DNA from 2 places in the Dactylosporangium sp. NPDC049525 genome. Region 2 is predicted to be linked to the other one. Evidence: riboswitches for the same ligand, from Rfam matches in the RefSeq annotation. Region 2 holds a riboswitch; the other holds the start of a gene.
What was found. A riboswitch is a leader RNA that binds a small molecule or an ion and turns the genes downstream of it on or off. The one in region 2 is predicted to bind thiamine pyrophosphate.

Region 1 (10,479 bases), on a different contig from region 2:
ACCTGGTCCGGGCCACCTGGAGCGAGGTCGACGTGATCGGGCTGTGCCTGCCCGCCGACGAGGACATCGGGCGCGGTGACCGGTTCATCACCGGGGAGATCGCCGCGCTGAAGGCGACCGTCGTCGCCGTCGTCACCAAGACCGACCTCGTCGACCGGGGCAAGCTCGCGCAGCGGCTCATGGCGGTGCAGGACCTCGGCGAGTTCGCCGACATCGTGCCCGTCAGCGCCGTGTCCGGGGCGCAGGTCCAGACCCTGGTCGACGTCATGATCAAGCACCTGCCGCCGTCGCCGCAGCTGTACCCGGACGGCATGCTCACCGACGAGCCCGAGCAGGTCCTCATGGCCGAGCTCATCCGCGAGGCCGCCCTGGAAGGCGTCCGCGACGAGCTGCCGCACTCGATCGCGGTCCTCGTCGAGGAGGTCGTCCAGGAGGAGGGCGGACTGACCAGGATCTTCGCCGACATCTACGTGGAGCGCTCCAGCCAGAAGGCGATCGTCATCGGCCACCAGGCGAGCCGCCTCAAGGACGTCGGCACCCGCGCCCGGCGCGAGATCGAGGACCTGGTCGGCGGCCGGGTCTACCTCGACCTGCACGTCCGGGTCGCGAAGGACTGGCAGCGGGACCCGAAGCAGCTGCGGCGCCTGGGATTCTGAGGGTTCTGACATGTCCGGCGTCGGGTTCAAGGGCAAGCTGTACCGCGACGACGCGGTCGTGCTGCAGGTGCAGAAACTGGGCGAGTCCGACCGGATCATCACCCTGTTCACCCGCCGGCACGGCCGGGTCCGCGCGGTGGCGAAGGGCGTCCGGCGCACGATGTCGAAGTTCGGCGCCCGGCTCGAACCGTTCGGCCACATCGACGTGCAGCTGCTCGAAGGGCGCAGCCTCGACGTGGTCAGCCAGGTCGAAGGCATCGAGCTGTACGGCCGGCGGTTCCTCGACGACTACCCGCGCTACACGGTCGCGTCCGCGATCGCGGAGACCGCGATCCGGCTGACGCCGGTCGAGGAGGAGCCGTCGCTGCGGCTGTTCCACCTGACCCTCGGCGCGATGCGCGCCCTGGCCCTCGGCGAGCACGGCAGCAGCCTGATCCTGGACGCGTATCTGCTGCGGGCGATGAACGCCTCCGGCCTGGCCCTGGCGCTGCGGGAGTGCGCGGTGTGCGGCACCGCCGGACCGCACCGCGGGTTCTCCCTGGCGGCCGGCGGCGTGGTGTGCCCGGACTGCCGCCCGCCCGGCGCGTCGCACCCGGCGCCTGCGACGATCGAGCTCATGGCGGCGCTCTCGGAATCGGACTGGGTGCTCGCCGACGCCAGCGAGCCCAACCATCGGCGCGAGGCCAGCGGGCTGGTCGCAGCGCATCTGCAGTGGCACCTGGAGCGGGCGTTACGCTCACTCCCGCTCGTAGACCGGGACGACACCGCCCGGGGCCGAAAGGACAGCTCGTGAGCAAAGGCAGGGACTTCCGTCCGCCGTCGCAGCACCCGACCGGGGCCCGCCCGCCGGCGCTGCCGAAAGAGACCGTGCCGCAGCACGTGGCGATCATCATGGACGGCAACGGGCGCTGGGCCAAGCAGCGTGGCCTGCCCCGCACCGCCGGGCACACCGCAGGCGAGGCCGCCCTCTTCGACGTGATCGAGGGCGCGCTCGAGCTCGGCGTCAAGTACGTGAGCGCCTACGCGTTCTCCACCGAGAACTGGAAGCGTTCACCGGACGAGGTCCGCTTCCTGATGAACTTCAACCGCGACACGATCCACCGCCGCCGCGACGAGTTCCACGAGATGGGCATCCGGGTGCGCTGGGCCGGACGCCGGCCGAAGCTGTGGCGCAGCGTCATCAACGAGCTCGAGTACGCCGAGGAGCTCACCAAACGCAACGACCTGCTCACGTTCACCATGTGCGTCAACTACGGCGGCCGGGCCGAGGTCGCCGACGCCGCCGCCCGCATCGCCGCCGACGTGCAGGCCGGCCGGATCAAACCCGACCGGATCACGGAGAAGACGTTCGCCCGGTACCTGGATGAGCCGGACCTGCCGGACGTCGACCTGCTGGTGCGCAGCTCCGGTGAGATGCGCACCAGCAACTTCATGATCTGGCAGGCCGCGTACGCGGAGTTCGTGTCCGTGGACACGCTGTGGCCCGACTTCGACCGCCGGCACCTGTGGTACGCGTGCGAGGTTTACGCTAAGCGCGACCGGCGATTCGGTGGTGCCATCCCCAACCCGGTGGTGCCGACCCTGACCAGCTGAATCACGTTGGGTGACGAGCCCGAAGATCAATTTGCAGGTCTGGGGTACGGTGTGGATGAGGCAGCCCGACCGGCACCGGGGAGCCGTGTCCGTGGTCGTGGCAGCGTTTCAATGGTCGTGGCAGCAGGGGATCTGCGACTGGGCCTCGAACGGGGTCAGGACGCCTCCCCGGCCGAACTGGGTGACCAGCGTCAACACGCCGCCGCGCCAGATCGGCCGCACGAAGTCGCCCGTGTCGATCAGCATCTCCGGCACCGCGGTCAGCCCGCCGAGGATGACGACCTTCTCGATCGCGGAATCGGCCAGGACCGCTGACACCGCCACCACGCCGGTGAGCTTCTCCCAGCCGGCGAAGAGCACGGCGCGGGCGCCCTCGGGCGGGGTGCCGTCATAGCCGACCGAGACCTGACCGGCCTCGAAGTACGTGAACGCGGGGCGGCCGCCCACCAGGATGTGGTGGTCGGCCGCCTTGACGTCGGGAAATCCCATTACCGGGGCAGGACCCAGATCGGGTTCGCGTAGAACCAGAGGTCCTTCCACGGGTCGGCGTCGCCGACGACGTCGATCGCCGGGCCCACCGGGTCGATCGCCGCGCCGAGGTAGCCGGGGGCGGAGCGGTTGCCGTCGGTGCCGCGCAGGCGGACGTAGAACGGCTGGTCGACCGGGCCGAGGTCGTAGGTGAACGACACGGTGCCCGTCGACTTGTTGACCTCGAACGACTTGACGACCTTGGTGTTCGGGGCCTGCAGCGTGTCCTTGTCGGCCACGACGCCGGTCACGGCACCCTTGATCACGTCGACCCGGGCAAGGGTCGGCACGAAGTTCGCCCAGTTCGGCGTGTTCGCCAGGTTGATCTTGATGACGAGCTCGGCGCGCTGACCGCGACGGACCACGAGCGAGTCACCGAGGGTGACACCGCCGCCGTTGCCCTTGGCGCGGACCTGCACGTCCAGGCCGCTGATCAGGCCGCCGTGGTCGACCCAGACCCGGCCGGCACGCAGGCCGTCCATGACGGACGCGTAGCTGAAGCTGCGCGAGCCGACGTGGGTGCGGCTGTAGTAGCCGGGCCAGAAGTCGCCGGGGGTGAGGCTGGTCGGCTGCCCGTACACCGGGTCCGAGTGGAACCCGTTGGTGTTGAAGTCGGAGTTGTCGGGGCGCTTCGCGGTCTCCTCGTAGACGACGTGGGAGTCCGAGTTCGCGCTGATCCACCACGCCTTGCCCTCGGCGAGGAGGCTGTCCCACAGGCCGCCGACGGTGGAGGTCATCCAGTCGAAGCCGCCCCAGGTGCGGTAGCTCTCCAGCGGGTAGCCGGGGAACGACGCGGCGCCGGGCGCGTTGCCGTAGAAGCCGCGGGCCGAGCCGCCGCCGTTGGGCTTCGCGATGCCGGCGGCCTGGTGGCCGGGGGCGCCCTCGAAGCCGATCGCGATGCGCGGGTTGGCGTCACGCCAGCCGCGGATCTCGTGCGGCGAGTCGATGCCGTTGCGGGCCGGGTGGTTGGCCAGGAACAACGCGTCCTGGACCCGGCGCTTCGTGACCTGGTCGCCGAGGAACTTGATGCCGGCGATGGCGAGCGCCTCGGTGACCAGGGACGGGTCGACCGCGCCGACGGCCGAGCCGTCGAAGGTGTTCTCGAACTCCTTCAGCACCGCGACCTCGTTGGCACCGGGGTGCACGAAGACGGTGCCGTGCTCGGCGGCCGGGATGTTCCACTCCAGGCCCTGGAAGACCAGCATGTCCTTGTAGTCGTCGCGGGCGTCGCGGATGCCCGGGTTGACCTTCTCGACGCCGATCTTGGCGTGCTGGACGCTGCCGTGGTCGGTGATGACCATCCAGTCCAGGCCGTACGCGGAGGCGTGCTTCACGTGGTCGCCGACCCGGTACATGCCGTCGCTGGAGAACTGGGTGTGGATGTGGTGGTCGCCGGCGAGCCACTTGTAGCCGTTGCCGAGCGGGCGGCCGTGACCGTGCCGGTCGTAGCCGTCGAAGCCGGCGTGGTCGTCGTCGTCGCCGTGCGCGTGCGCGACACCGGCGTTGGCGAGCGCGCCACCGGCCGCCGCCGCGGCACCGAGCAGGCCGGCGCGGCGGAGGAAGCCTCGGCGGGAGACGTCGCCGGGGGAGAGCTCGCTGTCGGGGATCGAGGCGTCGAACACCGCGGGGACGTCGCCGCCGCCGAGCGGCATGTCCTCGTGGTGGTGATGGTGGCCGTGGCCCATGTGTGGGGCTCCGTTCAGGTCGATGGTCCTCACCCCGGAATCTCGACCGCCTGAACGAACATCAGGTAGCGACGTGGCTATGTATGCACGAACTTCAGCAAGATCAATGCTGCCGCGAGGGTCGCTCCAACGAGCACCACCGATCCGTCGGACCAGCCAAAACGGGCTTCCCGGGCACTGCTGCGCGGCAGCCCGCGGTCGAAGCCCCGGGCCTCCATCGCGGTCGCCAGCCGGATCCCGCGCCGGATCGCGCCGACCAGCAACCCGAACGTCGCCGATGCGAACAGCCGCAGGTGCGCGACGGGGTTCCAGCCGCCGTCGATGCCACGGGCCCGGCGGGCGAGCAGGATCAGCCGGTACTCCTCGGCGAGCAGCGGCACCAGCCGGAACGCGGCCAGGGCACCGATCGCGAACCGCGGCGGGACCTTCAGGTGCGCGATCAGGGAGTCGGCGAGGTCCGTCGGGTCGATGGTCGCGAACACCACGAACCCGGGCAGCCCGATCGCGATCAGCCGCAGCGCGTACCCGAGTGCCGGCCCGTGCACCTCGAACCCGGCGACGGTGCCGACGACCGGCCCCTCCTTCGCGCCGAGCAGCACCGTGAAGACCAGCACGACGGTCGCGGACAGCAGCAGCGGCCAGCCGCGCCGCCAGAGCTCGCGCGGCGTCAGCCCGGTCAGCGGCAGCAGCGCCAGCTCGACGCCGATGGCGACAGCGGTGACGAACGGGTCGACGGTGCTGAGCACGGCGGCGGTGAGCAGCGCCGCCGCGAGCAGCTTCGCGGTCGCGTCCCGGTCCCGGATCCAGCCGGTCACCGGCGCCTTTGCCTTCGCCTTCACCGTGACCGTCGTCGCCGCCTTCACCGGCGCCTTCGCCTTCACTGGCGCTCCAGCCTGAGCCGCCGGTCGCCGAGCGCCTCGGTGAGCTGCCGGTCGTGGGTGACGATGACCAGGCCGCGTCCCTCGTCGCGCAGGTCTGCCAGGAGGTCGACGAGCTCCCGCCACGTCAGCGGGTCCTGCCCGAACGTGGGCTCGTCGAGGACCAGCAGCTCCGGCGCCGCGGCCAGGGCCGTCGCGACGCTGAGCCGGCGTTGTTCGCCGCCGCTCAAGGTGTACGGGTTCGCCAGCGCCAGCCGGTCGAGGCGCAGCCGGCTCAGCAGCTCGTCGACGACCTTGGCGCTGCCGCCGCCGAGCAGCAGCTCACCGCGGACGGTCGCGGTGACGAACTGGTGCTCCGGGTTCTGGAACACCGAGCCGATCTTCGCGGCGAGCTTCGCGGCCCGCCAGCGGTGCGGCGGGCGCCGCTCGCCGCTCGCGATCACCCTTCCCGGCTTCGCCGGTTTCGTCAGGCCGCCGAGCAGCAGCGCCAGGGTCGACTTGCCCGCCCCGTTGGGGCCTTCGACGACGAGCGCCTCGCCGGCGCGCACCACCTCGTCGACCACGTTGCCCGTGTGCCGCAACGCCAGCCGCTCGGTGGTCAGCAGCACGTCGCCGGGGCCCGTGCGGGCCCTGCGGTCCGGCACGACCAGCGGCGGCTGCTCCGCGCCGAGGGTCACCACCCGGTCGACCAGCGTCAACGCCTCCTCGAGCCGGTGCTCGACCAGGATCATCGTGGCGTCGACGTCGTGCAGGGCCTTGCCGAGCGCCGCCCGTACCAGCTGCGCACCGTCGGGATCGAGATTCGCGGTCGGCTCGTCCAGCAGGAGCAGCTTCGGCTGCGACACGAGCACCCCGGCGATGGCGAGCCGCTGCTGCTCACCACCGGACAGCGCCGCCGTGTCGCGGTCCCGGCCGTACGGGAACCCGACGGCGGCAAGCGCGGCGTCGACCCGCGGCCAGATCTCGGCCCGCGGCACGCCCCGGTTCTCCAGGCCGAACGCGACGTCGTCGCCGCAGCGGCTCATGACCAGCTGCGTCTGGGGATCCTGGAACACGATCCCCGTGCCTGCCCTCGCCTGCCGGGCCGGCATGCCGTCGACGAGGACCGCACCCTCCTGCTCGCCGGAGTCCTCGGCGAGCAGGCCGGCGAGGGCGGCGAGCAGGGTGCTCTTGCCGGCGCCGGAGGCACCCGCGAGCAGCACCCGCTCACCGTGCTCGATCCGCAGGTCGAAGTGGCGGACCGCCCAGGCCTTACGCCCGGCGTGCCGCCACCCGAAACCCTTGAACTCGACCGTGCTCACGGCGCTTCGACAGTTGCCGGTCCGCGTCTCAGACAGTTGCCCGTTCGCGGCCCGACGGGAACCGGTCCAGCACACCGGTCGTGGCCAGGGACCGCTGCAGCGCCCACGAGCCGGCACCGGCGACGACCGCGCCGCTGGCCATGACGATCGCCGCGTACAGGGCCTTGTCGGTGTTGCTGAACGCGCCGTAGTACACGTTGAGGTCCAGCAGCGCCGCGCCGCCGCCGGCGAGGGCACCCGCGACGAGGGCGTTGCCGAGCTTGAAGCTGCGGTACCCCGTGAAGGCGAAGCCGAACTCGCCGCCGACACCCTGTACCAGACCGGACAGCAGCACGCCGAGACCCCAGGTCGAGCCGAACAGGGCCGAGACCAGCGCCGCGACGAACTCGGTGTAGAGCCCGGCGCCGGGCTTGCGGATGACCAGCGGGCCGAGCACGCCCGGGATCAGCCACACACCGTAGATGAAGGCACGCCACGGCAGCGCGACGCTGTCCATCGCGTTCCACAGGTTGTTCCACGCGTAGAACACGGCGGCGAACGCCACCGCGATGACCGAAGCGACGATGATGTCGACGGTCCGCCAGCGGGTTTCCATTGCAAGTGCCTCCTGGTTCGGGGGTGAGCCAGAAGGAGACGCGACGCCACGCCCCGGGTTACCTGGACGTGGCGTCTTGCGTGAGGTGACCGAGCTCCCTGCGCTGGCATTACCCAGATCAGGTTCGAGGGTCTGCGTCGGCCGTCCTCTGTCGGCCGCCGCACTCTCAGCGCTGTGCGCTCCCCTGTCGGATGTGCAGTTGTTTCCCGACGGTAACAGTGAAGGATGTTGACTTGGAGTGTCTGGTCGTCAAAATCACGGCCGACCACGGCCGGTGATCGTCTTGTTCCGGGCATAGCCTGCGCTACCCGCGGGTAATAACCTGGTGTGACAGGACTGACACCTGGGGGTGCCGCATGACGCAGGTTGCCGACGCTTCGTCGCACGCTGACGCTTCGGTTCACACGGAACGACAGGCCCGGAAAGTCATCGAAGCCAACCGCGAGACGGAATGGCGCAAGCCGAGCTTCGGCAAGGAGCTGTTCCTCGGCCGCTTCCGCCTCGACCTGATCGACCCACCGCCCGCCGACACGCGTGCCTCGGAAGGGCAGGAGTTCCGCGAGAAGCTGCGCGGGTATCTCGCCGGGGTCGACGGCCAGCAGATCGAACGCGACGCGCACATTCCCGACGAGGTGCTCCGGTCGCTGGGCTCGATCGGCGCCTTCGGCATGAAGATCGACCCGAAGTACGGCGGCCTCGGCCTGTCGAACCTCGACTACTGCCGGGCCCTGGCCCTCGTCGGCTCCGTCAACCCGTCGATCGGCGCGCTGCTGTCGGCGCACCAGTCGATCGGGGTGCCGCAGCCGCTGAAGCTCGTCGGCACCGACGAGCAGAAGGAGAAGTTCCTGCCCAGGCTCGCCGGCGGCGAGGTGTCGGCGTTCCTGCTGACCGAGCCCGAGGTCGGCTCCTACCCGGCGAATCTGCGCACCTCGGCCGTCCCCACCGAGGACGGCGACTACCTGCTCAACGGGGTCAAGCTGTGGGCCACCAACGGGACCCTGGCCACCCTGTTCGTCGTGATGGCGCTGGTACCGCGCAGCGACGGCCACCGTGGGGGCATCACGGCGTTCGTGGTCGAGGGCGACGCCCCGGGAGTGACGATCGAGCGGCGCAACACGTTCATGGGCCTGCGCGGCCTGGAGAACAGCGTGACCCGCTTCCACGACGTACGGGTGCCCGCCGCCAACGTCATCGGCGGCGAGGGCCAGGGCCTGCGGATCGCGCTCAGCACCCTGAACACCGGCCGGCTGTCGCTGCCGGCGATGTGCGTCGGCGCCGGCAAGTGGTGCCTCAACGTCGCCCGCGAATGGGCCGCCGAACGCGTCCAGATGGGCCGCCCGATCGGCACCTACGAGGCCATCGCGAAGAAGATCGCGTTCATCGCCGGCTCCACGTACGGCATGGAGGCGATGCTGGAGATCTCCTGCCGCCTCGCCGACGACGACCGCAACGACATCCGCATCGAGGCGGCGCTCGTGAAGCTCTACGCGAGCGAGCTGGCCTGGAAGGTCGCCGACGAACTCGTCCAGATCCGCGGCGGCCGCGGCTACGAGACCGCCGAGTCCCTCGCCGCCCGCGGCGAACGCCCGATCCCCGCCGAGCAGATCCTCCGCGACCTGCGGATCAACCGCATCTTCGAGGGCTCGACCGAGATCATGCACCTCGCCATCGCCCGCGAGGCCGTCGACGCCCACCTCTCGGTCGCCGGCGACATCATCGACCCCGACGCCCGCCTCGGCGCGAAGGCCAAGGCGGCGGGCAAGGCCGGCGGCTTCTACGCCAAGTGGCTGCCGACCCTGGTCACCGGCAAGGGCCAGCTGCCGTCCGGCTTCAGCGCCTTCGGCTCTCTGGCTCAGCACCTGCGCTACGTCGAACGATCCTCGCGCCGCCTGGCCCGCGAAACCTTCTACGGCATGGCCCGCTGGCAGGGCAAGCTCGAACACAAGCAGGGCTTCCTCGGCCGGATCGTCGACATCGGCGCGGAGCTCTTCGCGATGTCCGCGGCCTGCGTCAAGGCCCGCAGCGAGCAGGACGGCCGGCCCGAGGGGATCGAGCTCGCCGACCTGTTCTGCCGGCAGGCGACCCTGCGCGCCGAGGCGCTGTTCCGCGACCTGTGGGACAACGTCGACGCGATCGAGACCGCGGCCGCGAAGCGGGTCATCGCCGGGCGCTACCTGTCCCTGGAGGAGGGCATCATCCCGCCCGCGCCCGCGGGGCCCTGGCTGGCCTCCTGGGAACCTGGCGAGTCGGCCGCCGAGGACGTCCGCCGCCGCTTCTGAGGTCGTTGTGGTGTGCGTGTCGCGGGCTGCTTCTGACACTACCCGACCGGATCTAATTGATCTCCGACACCACTACCAACCGTAGTTTACCCAGCTGAACATGGGTGGCCCCGCCGGGTTCCGGTGGGGCCACCGCTCGCTACCACAGGCCGCGGCTGCCTCGCTGCCGCCGACTGCGGCTGCTTCGCTGCCGCACGCCGCGGCTGCTTCGCTACCGCAGGCCGAGGCTGCGGAGTTCCAGGCTGGCGAGTGCCTCGACCGCCTGCTTGTCGCCCTTGCGCCACAGTGCCGCGATCTCCGGGTCGATCTTCACCAGCTTGCCCAGCGGCTGCGTTGCCAGCGCCCGCAGCGCCAGCAGGTCCCGGCCCGCGGTCGCGTTGCGCAGCTTCGTCGCCGAGCCGGCCCGCCGCATCCACCGGATCCGCAACGGCAGCCACACGAGCACGACCATGGCGACCGTGATCCCGACCAGCATCACCGACAGTACCCAGGCCAGGTCGTTGACGATCTCCTGCTGCTGGCGGCCCGCGTCGGCGAGCGACCTCGCCGCGTCCGCCGCGCTGTTGAACGGGGCGGCGACCGAGTCAGGCACGCCCGGCACGCCATTGATCTTGTCGCCGGCCCCCTTGAGGTTGTCGGCGAGCCCGTTCCCGGCGCCCTCGAGCTTCTGCCCGGGCACCGCCAACTTCTGGATGAGGTCGAACAGCGTCATTCCCAGCCTGACCCAGACATAGACCCACACGACCACGAACACGTCGGTGAGGAACTGCCGCAGGGCGGTGGGGGCACGGTCGGCATAGAGCTTCACCGCTCAAGCCTGACGTACCCAACCTGTGCCCGCACTGTGTGACAGTGCGCCGGGTTGACCTTGGAGACTTTGACGCGCCAGAACGAGTCAAAGTCTCCAAGGTCAACTGGACGGTGACTCGCGGGCGTGGGAGACGGCGTCGGCGACGATGTGGGC
Region 2 (10,479 bases):
AACTTCAGCTTCCTCGACGGGGCCAGCCACCCCGAGGAGCTCGCCGAGACCGCGGCCCGACTCGGGCTGTCCGCGGTCGCGATCACCGACCACGACGGCTTCTACGGCGTGGTCCGGTTCGCGGAGGCCGCCAGGGAGCTGGACATCCGGACCGTGTTCGGGGCGGAGCTGTCACTCGGGCTGCCCGGCCCGCAGAACGGTGAACCCGACCCGCACGGCCGGCACCTGCTCGTCCTCGCGCGAGGCCCGGAGGGGTACGCCCGGCTGTCCCGCACCATCAGCGACGCCAACTTCCGCGGCGGGGAGAAGGGCCGGCCGGTCTACGACCTGGAGGAGACCGCGGACACGCTGAAGGACCACGCGCTGGTCCTCACCGGCTGCCGCAAGGGTCACGTCCCCGCGGCGCTGCTGGAGCACGGCCCGGAAAAGGCGGCACAGGAGCTGGACCGGCTGATCGCGCTGTTCGGCCGGGAGTCCGTGGCGGTGGAGCTGACCTCGCACGGCGGCCCGTACGACGACGAACGCAACGACGCCCTCGCCGAACTGGCGGCGGCCAGGCATCTCAGCACGGTCGCGGCGAACAACGTGCACTACGCGACCCCCAGCCGCAGGAGACTGGCGACCGCGCTCGCCGCCGTCCGGGCCCGCCGCAGCCTCGACGACATCGACGGCTGGCTGCCCGCGGCCGGCACCGCCCACCTGCGCTCCGGCGCGGAGATGGCGGCCCGGTTCGCGGCCTGGCCCGGCGCCGTAGCCAGGGCCGCGCGGTTCGGCGAGGAACTCGCGTTCGACCTGCAGCTCGTCGCGCCCAGGCTGCCGGACTACGCGGTGCCGGAGCCCGGCATGTCGGAGATGGACTGGCTGCGGCACCTGACGATGACGAAGGCCGCCGACCGGTACCGCGGCAACGCGAAGGCATACGCGCAGCTGGAGCACGAGCTGGCGCTGATCGAGGAGCTCAACTTCCCCGGGTACTTCCTCGTCGTCTACGACATCGTCACGTTCTGCAAGGAGAACAACATCTACTGCCAGGGGCGGGGCTCCGCGGCGAACTCCGCGGTCTGCTTCGCGCTCGGCATCACCAACGTCGACGCCGTCAAATGGGGGCTGCTGTTCGAGCGGTTCCTGTCCCCGGAGCGCGACGGGCCACCGGACATCGACATCGACATCGAGTCCGACCAGCGGGAGAAGGTCATCCAGCACGTCTACGCCAAGTACGGCCGGCGCTACACCGCGCAGGTCGCCAACGTCATCTCGTACCGGCCGAAGTCCGCGGTCCGGGACATGGCGAAGGCGTTCGGGCACTCGCCGGGGCAGCAGGACGCGTGGAGCAAACAGGTCGAGCGGTACGCGGCGTTGAGCGACGACGACCACGACGACATTCCCCGGCAGGTCGTCGAGCACGCGAACGCGCTGCTGACGTTCCCCCGGCATCTCGGCATCCACTCCGGCGGCATGGTCATCTGCGACCGGCCGGTGATCGAGGTCTGCCCCGTGGAGCACGCGAGGATGGCCGACCGCACCGTCCTGCAGTGGGACAAGGACGACTGCGCGTCCGTCGGCCTGGTCAAGTTCGACCTGCTCGGCCTCGGGATGCTGTCGGCGCTGCGGTACGCGTTCGAGATGATCGGCGGCGAGCTCGACATCTCCACGATGCCCCTCGACGACCCCGAGGTCTACGACATGCTGTGCCGCGCCGACTCCGTCGGGGTGTTCCAGGTGGAGAGCCGCGCCCAGATGGCGACGCTGCCCCGGTTGAAGCCCCGCGAGTTCTACGACCTGGTCGTGGAGGTGGCGCTGATCCGCCCGGGGCCGATCCAGGGCGGTTCGGTGCACCCGTACATCCGCCGCAAGAACAACCTCGAGCCGGTCACGTATCCACATCCGCTGCTGGAGAAGTCCCTGGAGAAGACGAAGGGGGTGCCGCTGTTCCAGGAGCAGCTGATGCAGATGGCGATCGACGTCGCCGGGTTCAGCCCCGCCGAGTCCGACGAGCTGCGGCGCGCCATGGGCTCGAAGCGGTCGATGGAGCGCATGGGTCGCATCCGGCGGCGGCTGTACGAGGGGATGGCGGCCAACGGCATCACGGGCGCACTGGCCGACGACTTGTTCGACAAGCTTGCCGCGTTCGCCAACTACGGGTTCCCGGAGAGCCACGCGATGAGCTTCGCGTACCTGGTGTACGCGAGCGCGTGGCTGAAGCGGTACCACCCGGCGGCGTTCTGCGCGGCGCTGCTCAACGCGCAGCCGATGGGGTTCTACTCGCCGCAGTCGCTCGTCGACGACGCCCGCCGGCACGGTGTCACCGTCCGCCGCCCCGACGTCAACCTGAGCGCCGCCGCGGCGACCCTGGAGGACGCGCTTCCTGACGAGATGCCGGGCACCGGGCCCAGCGGGTGGGGGCGGGGCGGGCCGGTCGTGCGGCTCGGGCTGTCCGCGGTCCGGTCCCTCGGCACCGCCGTCGCCGAGCGGGTCGCCGACGAACGGGCGGAGCACGGCCCGTACACCTCGATGAGCGACCTCGCCAGAAGGGCCGGGCTCACCACGGCCCACCTGGAGGCCCTCGCGACCGCGGACGCCTTCGCGGGGCTCGGGCTCAGCCGGCGGGAGGCGCTGTGGGCGGCGGGCGCGGCGTCCCGGGAGACGGCGGGCCGGCTGCCCGGCACGACCGGCGGCCTGGAGGCGCCGATGCTGCCCGGGATGGACGCCGTGGAGCGCATGGTCGCCGACGTGTGGGCGACCGGCCTGGCCCCGGACGCGCACCCGGCGCAGTTCGCCCGCGAGTACCTCGACCGGATCGGCGCGGTGTCCGTGGAGCGGCTGCACACCGTCGACCACGGCCGCCGGGTCTCCGTCGGCGGGATCGTCACGCACCGGCAACGCCCGGCGACCGCCGGTGGGGTCACGTTCATCAACCTGGAGGACGAGACCGGGATGCTCAACGTCACCTGCACGCCCGGGCTGTGGCAGCGGCACCGCCGGGTCGCGCGGACCGCGAGCGCGATGCTCGTCCGCGGGATCCTGGAGAAGGTCGAGGGCGTGCTCAACCTGCGCGCCGACCACCTCGCGGTGCTGAGCCTGCCGATCCGCTCAGCGTCCCGCGACTTCCGCTGACCCGTCCTTGTCGTCCGGGGCGTTCACCGGGTCGCGGCGCCCGCGCAGCAGCCACCACAGGCCGACGACAGGCAGGACCAGCGGGACGTAGCCGTACCCCTGCCCGTAGTCGGACCAGACCGTGGCGTCCGGGAACGCCTTGGCGTCCAGGATGCTGAGGGTGCCGACGGTGAGCACGCCGAGCAGCTCGAACCCGCAGGCGGCGAGCGCGACCCGGCGGGCGTTGCGGGCCAGGGCGACGGTCGCGACGATGTAGACGACGCCGGCGAGCGCCGACAGCGCGTACGCCAGGGGCGCGTCACCGAAGCTCGTGGCGATCTGCACGCCGGCGCGGGCGGTTGCGGAGAGCGCGAACACCCCGTAGATCGCGACCAGGACCCGGCCCGGTCCTTTGTTGAGCCGACGTTCAGCCATTCCAGATCTGTCCCAGTCGCAGGATGAGCACCGGCACGATGACGGCGGCGCTGCCGATCAGCAGGGAACCCCAGCGGGTCGGTTCCATCCGGGCAAGGACGGCACCGGCCGGCGGCAGCAGCAGCGCCGTCAGCATGTACCCGACGAGGGTGACGACCTGGCCGCCGTCGTCGGGCCCGCGGCCGCCGGCGAGACCGACGGTGAGCGCGACGACCTGCACCAGGACGAGCACCCCGACGACGCCGAGCCCGGCGAAGAGCGGGCGGGTCGGCTCGCGGTGCCGGAAGAACTCCACGAACGCCCACGCCGCGAGGGCGAGCGACAGCACGTGGATGGCGACAGCCAAGGGCCCGATCACGGCCGACAGCGTAATGCGGCGGGCCCGGAGCACCTGCTCCGGGCCCGTCATGCTCTATGTTCCGGGCTGAATACCGGCCTCGTGAGGGGTTGATGACACCGGGGACATCGGGTTTGAACGGTGTCCCCAGCTGCCCGGTGACACGGCCGCCGGCGCCGGTGCGGTTCGGGACTGTCGCCTACCTGGCACAGCGCTGGGCGGTGGCACGTTTCGGGGATTCAATGCAGTCCAGGATTGCCTAACGTTCATGGCAACAGAGCAACGCGATCACAGATGAGCTGGGGGATGGAATGAGCGAGTGGGACAGCGGCGACAACGGCGGCGTTGACTACGGCCACGTTGAGGCCGGTCAGGATCACGAGTCGCTGGACCAGCTGCACCAGGTGCACGCGGCGGAGAACGACTACGACTCGAACTTCGGCGTGTACGAGCAGGACCACGCGTCGGCGGAGTCGACCAGCTTCGACCAGGGTCACCACGTGGAGTACTCGAACCCGTCGGGTGAGCACTACGAGGAGTCGGACTTCACCTCCTACGACCACAACGAGGCCGAGGCCGACCACGTGTTCGCCGCCGAGGGTTCCGAGTCGTCGCACGCGTCGGAGTACGACCAGCTCGACGCCCTGCAGGCCCGCTTCGACAGCGCGTTCGCCTCGGGCACCGAGCTGCACACCGACGGCGGCAGCGCCGCCCTCGGCGTGGCCTCCAACTGAGCTTGCACGTCCGAAGGCCGGCCCCTTCCCGGGGCCGGCCTCCGTGCGTCAGTGACCCAGGACCCGGTGCGGCACGTACGGCGCCTCGAGGCGCTCGATCTCCTTCTCGTCCAGGGTCAGCTCGGTCGCGGCGATCGCGTCGTCCAGGTGCGACAGCTTCGTCGCGCCGACGATCGGGGCGGTGACCACCGGGCGGGACAGCAGCCAGGCGAGCGCCACCTGCGCCGAGGGGACGCCCCGCTCACCGGCGACCTCGGCATTGACGTCGACCACGGCGAAGTCGTCGTCGGTGTACATGGAGTTGAACACGTCGCTGGCGGAGCGGGTGGTGCGCCGCTCGTCGCCGCGGCCCCGGTTGCCGGCCAGGAGGCCCCGGGCGAGGGGGCTCCACGGGATGACGCCGACGCCCTGGTCGGCGCAGAGCGGCAGCATCTCCCGCTCCTCCTCGCGGTACACCAGGTTGTAGTGGTTCTGCATCGACACGAACTCGGTCCAGCCGCGCTCGCGGGCCGTGTGCTGCATCTTCGCGAACTGCCACGCGTACATGCTGGACGCGCCGATGTAGCGGGCCTTGCCGGCGCGCACCACGTCGTGCAGCGCCTCCATCGTCTCCTCGACCGGGGTGTCCGGGTCGAAACGGTGGATCTGGTACAGGTCCACGTGGTCGACGCCGAGCCGCCGCAGCGAGCCGTCGATGCCGGCCAGGACGTGCTTGCGGGACAGCCCCGAGTCGTTGGGGCGGTCGCTCATGACGCTGAACACCTTGGTGGCGAGGACGTAGTCGTCGCGGCGGGTGAAGTACTTCGCCAGGAGCCGCCCCGTGACGGTCTCGCTGGCACCGAGGGAGTAGACGTCGGCGGTGTCGAAGAACGTGATCCCGGCCTCGACGGCGCGCCGCACGAACGGGTCCGCGGCCTCCTCGTCGAGCACCCAGTCACGCCACGCGGGATCGCCGTAGCTCATCATGCCGAGACAGATCTCGGAGACCTTCAACCCGGTCCGGCCAAGTCGCACCTGCTTCATGTCTGAAAAGCTATCGCGGTGCAGACGCTCGGACGACTCCATCTCATCACTGACACCCGCCCCGGGCGAGACGTGCTCGGCGTGGTCGGGCACGCCCTCGCCGCCGGGTTCGGGGTCGTGCAGGTGCGGCCGGAGGACGCCGTCACCGACCGCGAGGCGTACGACCTGACCGTCCGGGTCGTCGCCCTGTGCCGGGCCGCCGGGGCGACCTGCCTCGTCAACGACCGGCTGCACATCGCGCTCGCCGCCGGCGCGGACGGCGGGCACGTCGGCGCCGACGACCTGCCCGTGGCCGCGGCCCGGCGCGTCCTGGGACCGCGCGCGATCCTCGGCGCGACCGCCCGCAACCCGGTGTCGGCGCGTCAAGCGGTCGCGGACGGCGCCACGTATCTGGGGGTGGGTCCGGCGTACGCGACGACGACGAAGACCGGGCTGCCCGACGCGATCGGCCCGGCGGGGGTGCGCGCCGTCGTCGAGGCCGTCGACGTGCCGGTGATCGCGATCGGGGGTGTCACCCCGGAGCGGGCGGCGGAGCTGTTCGCGGTCGGCGCGCACGCGGTCGCGGTGGTCGGCGCGATGAGCGGCGCCCCTGACCCGGCGGCGACGGCGGCCCGGTTCGCCGCGGTCCTCGCCGCGACCAGTTGACCTTGGAGACTTTGACTGCCCATAGCGAGCCAAAGTCTCCAAGGTCAACTTCGACACTGACATACACGAAATGTCGGATAAATTCGGGCGCTCGCGCCTGGATTTATCCGGGGAGGACGCGGTCATGGTTTCGGGAAGGGGGCTGGCGTGAAGGTCGGGGTCGTCGGGGGCGGGGTGATCGGGCTCTGCATCGCGTGGGAGCTGACGCGGCGCGGGGAGCGGGTCACCGTCTACGACGCCGATCCCGGCCGCGGCGCGGGCCGGGTTGCGGCCGGGATGTTGGCGCCGACCGGCGAGGCCGCGTTTGGTGAGGAGGCGCTGCAGGAGTTGATGCTTGAGTCGATGCGGCGGTGGCCCGGGTTCGCTGCCGAGGTTGGCGCCGCGACCGGGATGCCGCTCGGGTACCGGACCGACGGCACGCTGCTGGTTGCGCTCACCGAGGATGATCTCACCGAGGTGCGGCGGCTTGTCGACTACTACCGGCGGGCCGGGACGCCGATCGAGCCGCTCGGGGGGCGGCAGCTGCGTGAGCTCGAGCCGCTGCTCAGCCCGCGGGTCCGCGGCGGGGCCAGGGCCGGCGGGGACCATCAGGTCGACCCGCGGCTGCTGCTCGCCGCGCTGCGGAGCCTGCCGGTCCGGCACGAGCGGCGGGACGTCACCGACCCGTCCAGCCTGCGGGACGATGTGATCATCGTCGCGAACGGGTGCGGCCTCGCCGCGTCGACCGGCCTGCCGGTGCGGCCCGTGAAGGGCCAGCTGCTGCGGCTGCGGGGGCCGGAGCCGCTGCTCACGCACGTGGTGCGGGGTGTGGCGCTGGGCCGGCACGTGTACCTGGTGCCGCGCGCCGACGGGGAACTGGTCGTCGGGGCGAGCGAGGAGGAGCGCGGCGCCGACACGACGGTGACCGCCGGCGGGGTGCTCGACCTGCTGCGACCGGCCGCGGACCTGCTGCCGGGCGTCGCCGAGCTGGCCCTCGCCGAGACCCTCGCGGGGCTGCGGCCCGGCACCCCCGACAACGCCCCGATCCTCGGGCACCTGCACGGAAACGTGTACGTGGCGGGCGGGCACTACCGGCACGGGGTGCTCCTCGCGCCGGTCACCGCGCACGTCATCGCCGACCTCGTCACCAAAGGATCGACGGACGTGAACGTCAGCGCGTACCGGGCGGGTCGCTTTACCTGAGGACCGCGGCGGGGTTATGGTCAGCTCGTACCCCACGGGAGTCCGGTGTGACCGGGCTGAGAGGGGGGCTGTCAGCCCCCGACCGTCGAACCTGATCCGGATCATGCCGGCGCAGGGAGTCAGGAGTGAGCCGCATGCAGCTCGTGGTCAACGCCGTCACCGCCGATGTGGACGACACCGCCACCATCGCCGACGTCGTCCAGGGTCTCGTCGGGGCCGCCGGCCCGCGCGGGATCGCCGTGGCGCTCAACGGGACCGTCGTGCCCCGCGACACCTGGGCCGTGACCAGGCCGGTTGCCGGCGACACCGTCGACGTCCTCACGGCGGTCCAAGGTGGCTGACCATCTCAGCATCGCGGGCGAGGAGCTGCCGTCGCGGCTCATCCTCGGCACCGGCGGGGCGACCAGCCACGCCGCCCTGGAGGCCGCGATCCGGGCCAGCGGCACCGGGCTCGTCACCGTCGCGCTGCGGCGGCTCGACCCGGCCGCGCCGTCGCTGCTCGACGTGGTCGAACGGTGCGGGGTGCGGGTCCTGCCCAACACCGCCGGCTGCTACACCGCGACCGAGGCGGTGAAACTCGCCCACCTCGCCCGCGAGGCGTTCGACACGGCGTGGGTGAAGCTGGAGGTCATCGGCGACGAGGAGACCCTCCTGCCCGACGCGGTCGAGCTGGTCACCGCCGCGGAGCGGCTCGTCGAGGACGGCTTCACGGTGCTGCCGTACACCACCGACGACCCGGTCCTCGCCCAGCGCCTCGCCGACGCGGGCTGCGCCGCGGTCATGCCGCTCGGTGCCCCGATCGGCTCCGGGCTGGGCATCCGCAACCCGCACAACATCGCGCTGATCCGGCAGAAGGTGACCGTGCCGGTCATCCTCGACGCCGGGATCGGCACCGCCTCCGACGCCGCGCTCGCCATGGAGCTCGGCTGCGACGGGGTCCTGCTCGCGTCCGCCGTCACCCGCGCCGAGCACCCCGCGCGGATGGCGGCGGCGATGCGGCTCGCGGTCGAGGCCGGCCGCCTCGCCCACGCCGCCGGGAGGATCCCGCGCCGCCTGTACGCGACCGCCTCGAGCCCGACGGGAGGGTTGCCGTGGTGACCCGATTGATCCTGTTCACCGATCGGCTACAGGCGCACCGGCCACTCGACGAGGTGGTCAACCGGGCGGTCGACGGGGGCGCGCGGCTGGTCGTCCTCGGCGAGCAGGACCTCCCCGACGGGGAACGCCAGGACCTCGCCGACCGGCTGCGGGTCATGCTCGACGGCGTCAAGGGCCGCCTGGTCCTCGCCGAGGACACGACCGCGTTCCGCAAGTGCCACAACCTCGACGACCTGGTCGCCGCCGCCGAGGCGGAGGTGGACTTCGCGACCCTGTCCCCGATCTACCCGACCCGCTCCAAACCGGGCTACGGACCCCCGCTCGGGCTGGCCGCCCTGGCCCGGATGGCGCAGGTCGTCCGGCTGCCGGTGTACGCCCTGGGCGGCGTCGACTCGCCGCAGCGGGTCCGGGACTGCCTCGACGAGGGCGCCACCGGGGTGGCCGTCATGGGCGCGGTCATGCGCGCGGAGGACCCCGCCCGGTTCGTCAAGGAGCTGTTGACCATATGAACCCGGTCGTTACGAACCCGGTCGTTGCGCTGACCATTGCCGGGTCGGACTCCGGTGGGGGCGCGGGCATCCAGGCGGACCTGAAGACGTTCGCCGCGCACCGGGTCTTCGGCACCAGCGTGATCACGGCGCTGACCGCGCAGAACACCACCGGCGTCAAGGGGATCTCCGTGGTCGACCCCGGGTTCGTCGGCGCGCAGCTCGACGCGGTCCTCGCCGACCTGCCCGTCGCCGCGGTCAAGACCGGCATGCTCGCCACGCCGGAGACCGTCGCGCTCGTCGCCGGGTACGCGCCGCGGCTGCCGGGGCTGGTCGTCGACCCGGTCCTCGTCGCCTCCTCCGGCGACCGGCTGTTCACCCGCGACGCCGAGCGGGCGTACCTGGACCTGCTGTTCCCGCACGCCGCGGTGGTCACGCCCAACCTACGGGAGGCGTCGGTGCTGCTCGGCCGGGACGTCCTCGACGTCGACGACGCGATCAAGGCGGCCGAGGACCTCGCCGCGACCGGCGCCCGGTGCGTCGTGGTCAAGGGCGGCCACCTGCGCGGCAGCCGCGACGCCGTCGACGTCGTCTGCGCCGGCGGCACCGTCGAGCTGCTCAGCGCGCCGTGGGTCGACACGGCCAACAACCACGGGACCGGCTGCACCCTGGCGGCGGCGACCGCGGCCCGGCTCGCGCTCGGGCAGCCCGTCGCCGAGGCCCTCGCAGGGGCGAAGGAGTACGTGCACGCGGCCCTGGTCGCATCGTCCGGCTGGCGGCTCGGCACCGGCCACGGCCCGCTCGCCTGGGGACCGTTCGAGCGCCCGCTCACCTAGCTCCCAGGCCGAAGCTCACCCAGTACACCTGCCGAAACGCGAACAGGTGCGCCTCCGGCGTGCCCGTTTCGCCGTGCCCAAGAGAGGATCCGCATGAAGCGCAAGGTCCACGTCCAGGGGTCCCGCGACGACGTCCGGGTGCCGTTCGCGGAGGTCGAACTCAGCGGCGGCAACCCACCGGTCCGCCTCTACGACACCTCCGGTCCGCTCAACGACCCGCCGGTCGGCCTGCCGCCGTTGCGCGCGCCTTGGATCGCGGAGCGGGGCATTCTCCACGGGGCAGAGCGGACGCAGCTGTACTACGCGCGGCAGGGGATCGTCACGCCGGAGATGGAGTTCGCCGCGATCCGGGAGGGTGTCGAGGCGTCCGTGGTTCTGGAGGAGATCGCCGCCGGGCGGGCCATCCTGCCCAACAACGTCAACCACCCGGAGAGCGAGCCGATGGTCATCGGCAGCCGCTTCCTGGTGAAGGTCAACGCCAACATCGGCACGTCCGCGGTCTCCTCCGGCGTCGAGGAGGAGGTCGGGAAGCTCACCTGGGCGACGAAGTGGGGCGCCGACACGGTCATGGACCTGTCGACCGGCAAGCACATCCACGCGACCCGCGA

Region 1: another riboswitch for thiamine pyrophosphate. It lies ahead of AB0K00_RS29175 (ECF transporter S component); the one in region 2 lies ahead of thiS (sulfur carrier protein ThiS).

What each region holds. Positions count from the first base shown of each region.
Region 1 is NZ_JBFAPO010000023.1:21,224-31,702, forward strand. Features, by position in the region: gene era (GTPase Era) at 1-656, shown strand, start outside; gene recO (DNA repair protein RecO) at 667-1,449, shown strand; gene AB0K00_RS29150 (isoprenyl transferase) at 1,446-2,249, shown strand; gene AB0K00_RS29155 (hypothetical protein) at 2,358-2,738, opposite strand; gene AB0K00_RS29160 (PHP domain-containing protein) at 2,738-4,462, opposite strand; gene AB0K00_RS29165 (energy-coupling factor transporter transmembrane component T) at 4,540-5,301, opposite strand; gene AB0K00_RS29170 (ABC transporter ATP-binding protein) at 5,340-6,641, opposite strand; gene AB0K00_RS29175 (ECF transporter S component) at 6,670-7,236, opposite strand; TPP riboswitch at 7,314-7,432, opposite strand; gene AB0K00_RS29180 (acyl-CoA dehydrogenase family protein) at 7,593-9,515, shown strand; gene AB0K00_RS29185 (hypothetical protein) at 9,727-10,323, opposite strand; gene AB0K00_RS29190 (metalloregulator ArsR/SmtB family transcription factor) at 10,426-10,479, opposite strand, start outside.
Region 2 is NZ_JBFAPO010000003.1:459,368-469,846, reverse strand. Features, by position in the region: gene AB0K00_RS08890 (error-prone DNA polymerase) at 1-3,114, shown strand, start outside; gene AB0K00_RS08885 (hypothetical protein) at 3,091-3,528, opposite strand; gene AB0K00_RS08880 (hypothetical protein) at 3,521-3,886, opposite strand; gene AB0K00_RS08875 (hypothetical protein) at 4,177-4,599, shown strand; gene AB0K00_RS08870 (aldo/keto reductase) at 4,648-5,622, opposite strand; gene thiE (thiamine phosphate synthase) at 5,641-6,267, shown strand; gene thiO (glycine oxidase ThiO) at 6,415-7,449, shown strand; TPP riboswitch at 7,475-7,585, shown strand; gene thiS (sulfur carrier protein ThiS) at 7,584-7,790, shown strand; gene AB0K00_RS08850 (thiazole synthase) at 7,783-8,547, shown strand; gene AB0K00_RS08845 (thiamine phosphate synthase) at 8,544-9,056, shown strand; gene thiD (bifunctional hydroxymethylpyrimidine kinase/phosphomethylpyrimidine kinase) at 9,053-9,871, shown strand; gene thiC (phosphomethylpyrimidine synthase ThiC) at 9,959-10,479, shown strand, end outside.